One region of the Paenibacillus sp. PDC88 genome, then DNA from elsewhere that is predicted to be linked to it. Evidence: riboswitches for the same ligand, from Rfam matches in the RefSeq annotation. Region 1 holds a riboswitch; the other holds the start of a gene.

Region 1 (2,203 bases):
TGTGGAAGCCAGTTCTGAGTAACACAACGCTGCCAGAATACAGGCGATGGCGGCAATAACGAAGGAGATCATTAGTGCGGGCCCAGCATGCTCTGCAGCGGCTTGTCCGGTAATGACGAAAATACCGGTACCAATAATAGCACCGACCCCAAGTGATATCAGATCCAGCGCCCCGAGTGTCTTCTTGAGGCCGGTTCCCTTGTTCAGGTCAAAATGCTTCTTGCGAAATAAATCCATAATGTCACTCCTAGATGAATGTTGCAACGCTTTAGTGCAATTAAGCACAAACAATTATTATGCGAAAGTTAGCACGGGTTGTCAACTTTCATCATTCAATTAGAATTATATGGCTAAAGCCTCGGTAACAGATTGCCCTGAACTTGAATTTTTATTATTAATTGACCAACCGGCGAAAAATAAGTGTTGCTACGATAGCGCTTTCTATATTATTATGTTTGAGTAGGTTACAACTAATTATTTACTTACGATTTTATATTATCTTAATAAATGAATAATGGATCTTCGGGGTAGGGTGAAATTCCCAATCGGCGGTGACGTTCTTGCAATGAAGAGCGAAGCCCGCGACTCGCTGCTCAAGCATTCCTTGCGCACGCGACTGACTTGGTGCAATTCCAAGGCCGACGGTTACAGTCCGGATGAGAGAAGATCATCGATTACATGCGGTTGTTATATTAATACGCATGTTTATTTGATCACCCCTGTTGATCGTGCATGGCTACATGTGCGTATTCACGGGGGTTTTTTACTATCTGAAGATACCATATTCAAATTCTCAATTACGAAGGAGTTTGGATTATGGAACACACGAACAAAAAAGCATTACCTGCAGCCGGCTCAACCGGCTTCTGGCTCGTCGCACTCGGGGCAGCACTGTGGGGCATCGGTCCCCTGTTCCGTATTCATCTGCTGGACTACATGACCTCGACACAAGTCGTCCTGATTGAGCATCTTCTTGTCTGTCTGGTTGCTGTACCGATTCTATGGGTCAATCGATCTGAACTGAAAAACCTGCGTTTAAAGCATGTATTCGCTCTGCTTGTCATCTCTTGGGGAGGTTCTGCACTGGCTACCGTTATTTTTACGATGGCTCTGTCCAGTGGTGATCTGAATGCGGTTGTGCTGCTGCAAAAAATGCAGCCGATTTTTGCCATCCTGCTCGCAAAGCTGATTCTTAAGGAGACGCTGCCCAAACGTTTCGGCTTCTTCTTCATCATTGCTATTGTAGGAACGTATTTGCTTACCTTTGGATTCACCATTCCTTTTGGAACGAATAGCGAATGGATTAAGTTGGGAAGCCTCTTATCCTTACTCGCCGCAGCTTTATGGGGTGGATCCACGGTGATGGGACGCCTGCTTCTTGGCCAGGCGCAATACAAGACGGTAACCTCCCTGCGATATGTACTCGCACTGCCTTTACTCCTCATCATGACCTGGCTGGAAGGAGCATCGATGAATCTTCCACAGGCAGGAGCGGATCTTGCAAGCATCGGAGTTAACTTGTTGGCACAGGCATTGCTTCCTGGACTGCTCAGTCTGCTGCTATATTATAAAGGCTTATCTTCGACCAAAGCATCGATGGCTACCCTTGCGGAGCTTAGCTTCCCGATGATGGGTGTGCTCGTGAACTGGATCGCTTTTGGACAGTTGGTAACTCCTGCTCAGCTCATTGGTTTTGTGCTGATCTGGACAACATTGTTTATATTTGCTCGTCAGCAGCAACAGAGCAGCCAGCAGCTGGTCTCGCGGACGACATGAGATGAAAGGATTAAGAAGGATGCATACTACTTCGGTTATGACTGAGTTTTCAATCATCGGCGAACTTTTCACTGCTGAGGATATAACAAGTCAACTAGAGATCGCACCCTCAGAGTTCTATACTAAGGGAGACAAAATAAAGAACCGCGACATCGTTCGGAAAGAATCCGCATGGTCGATCAGTACTGGATACGAGGAATCTCTGGATATAAATATGCAGTTGAATAAATTGATTTCTGTCCTAAAAAACAAAAAGAATGAATTGCTCGAATTAAAAAGATCACATGACTTATTTTATAAATTCTTTATCGTTATAAAAATTGAACAGAATCAGACACCCGCCATTTATTTAGATATTGATACGATCTCATTCGTGAATGACATTGGAGCTGAGCTGGATTTTGATCTCTATGTCTTTTAGATCTTA
Region 2 (2,203 bases), 370 kb from region 1:
TAATATGTATATATCCACTCCCGGCAAGCTGTAATTTAGATCAACAGCAAGCACGGGAGTGTTTTTTAGTTCGAGTTGATCCGGTTCCTGTACAGCAGACCTCGAATCATTGCAAATTGAGATCAAAGTAGATACAATCAGATAGTGATGCATGAAATAAGGACAAGGCTTATGTATGGATCATGGCCTGCCTTAGAAAATAGTTGAAGGAAGTGACGCACATGAAAAAAGGTATTATCGAACTTGAAAATGGCGGAACCGTAGAAATCCAATTCCTGCCGGAAGAAGCACCAAATACAGTAGCAAACTTTGAAAAACTGGCTAACAGCGGTTTTTACAACGGCCTTAGCTTTCACCGTGTAATCCCTGGCTTCGTAGCTCAAGGCGGATGCCCGGTTGGCAACGGTACAGGCGGTCCTGGATACTCCATCGACTGTGAAACTGCAACAAACACAACGAAGCATGAAAAAGGTGTTCTCTCCATGGCACATGCCGGCAAAAACACAGGCGGAAGCCAATTCTTTATCGTGTATGAGCCGCAGCCGCATTTGGATGGAGTTCATACTGTATTTGGTAAAGTAATCAAAGGTATGGAATACATTGATGGCGTGAAGCAAGGCGACAAAATGAAGAGCGTATCTGTATTTGACGCTTAAGCTGAAGCCTCTCTAACGACATAGCAAGAGCAGATTAAAACATCCCGCATTCTATATGCGGGATGTTTTTTTATGCCAAGTATCTCGACGAGAAGTTATGTAACTGCATTCCACACAGGGAGAGCAAGTTTTTTAATCAAGTAAGCGTATTCTTATTATTGGGTGAGAGCTCAGCTGTTGATTTTTCAGTATAGGAGTGCTACTATTTTTCTATTACTAATGTTTCATAAGCTGTAATCCTTCGGGGCAGGGTGAAATTCCCTACCGGCGGTGATGACTTGTCTTCAAGTCTTAGTCCGTGACCCGTTAGCTGGAAGCTAGCGGTGGATCTGGTGCAACTCCAGAACCGACAGTATAGTCTGGATGAGAGAAGGAGAATAGGTACATAACAGACAACTCTATTGGTTGGCGTACCCAGCGGGACTTTTGCCTGTGCGTCCGTGATGATGCTCATGGTTTATTTGCCTTACCTTTGTTAGGTTTAAATTAAGGTAACGGTAGTGTTCTGCTGTATTTTCTATTGAACTCTCAAGCCCCTAGTCTGGCAGTTTAGCCGGATAGGGGCTTTTTTTGGTGAAATGTTTCTTAAATGTCTTTGCTGAAAAGAGGTAAGCATAATGGAAATGATGAATGATGAATTCTACATGTCGCTTGCTCTGGATATGGCGGAAAGAGCGCAGGGACAGACCGGCATTAATCCCGTTGTAGGCTGTGTCGTCGTGAAGGATGGACGAATGGTTGGTCTTGGAGCCCATTTGAAAAGGGGCACAGGCCATGCCGAGGTTCATGCCTTGAACATGGCAGGCAGTGAGGCGGAGGGAAGCACCGTCTATGTAACCCTGGAGCCCTGCAGCCACTATGGAAAGACACCGCCATGCAGCGAGAGGCTGATCAGCGAGAAGGTCAAAAGGGTGGTTGTCGCTTGCGAGGATCCTAACCCGCAGGTGGCAGGCAAGGGATTTGATATGCTTCGCAGGCACGGTATTGAAGTCAAAGTCGGTGTGCTTAGAGATCGGGCCAGACGGCTCAATGAGAAATTTATCAAGTATATTACAACGGGCCTGCCCTTTGTAACGCTCAAGACGGCTTCAACGTTAGACGGAAAGATCGCAACCAAGAGCGGAGACAGCAAATGGATTTCTAACGAGCAAGCGAGAGAACATATTCATATGCTCAGACATCGTCACCAAGGTATTATGGTCGGGGTAGAAACCGTCATCGCTGACAATCCCGAGTTAACGACCCGGTTATCTATAGATGGGATTAGTCCTATTCGAATCGTCGTCGATTCGAAGCTGAGAATCCCTATAGATACGAAGCTGGTTCGGGATGGAAATGCCAAAACCTTGATCCTGACGACAGATGAAGCAGAAGCTGAACGTGAGCAGGTTCTGGAAAGTTATGGTGTACAAGTGATCCGCTGCGGTCCGGGACCGAGGGTTGATCTACTAACAGCAATGAGCTTGTTAGGAGAAATGGAGATCGGTTCTATATTGCTTGAAGGCGGCGGAACTTTGAACGGCGCAATGCTGGAGGCCAAGCTGATC

The links. Region 1 has a riboswitch for FMN ahead of BLW49_RS08725 (DMT family transporter). Riboswitches for the same ligand answer to the same signal wherever they lie in the genome.
Region 2: it holds a riboswitch for FMN, as region 1 does, so the genes downstream of both, ribD (bifunctional diaminohydroxyphosphoribosylaminopyrimidine deaminase/5-amino-6-(5-phosphoribosylamino)uracil reductase RibD) here and BLW49_RS08725 (DMT family transporter) in region 1, are expected to answer to the same signal.

Annotation. Positions count from the first base shown of each region.
Region 1 is NZ_FNNT01000002.1:458,477-460,679, reverse strand. Features, by position in the region: gene BLW49_RS08730 (amino acid permease) at 1-237, opposite strand, end outside; FMN riboswitch at 515-672, shown strand; gene BLW49_RS08725 (DMT family transporter) at 817-1,776, shown strand; gene BLW49_RS08720 (DUF4279 domain-containing protein) at 1,796-2,197, shown strand.
Region 2 is NZ_FNNT01000002.1:84,234-86,436, forward strand. Features, by position in the region: gene lysA (diaminopimelate decarboxylase) at 1-3, shown strand, start outside; gene BLW49_RS06755 (peptidylprolyl isomerase) at 222-656, shown strand; FMN riboswitch at 890-1,035, shown strand; gene ribD (bifunctional diaminohydroxyphosphoribosylaminopyrimidine deaminase/5-amino-6-(5-phosphoribosylamino)uracil reductase RibD) at 1,274-2,203, shown strand, end outside.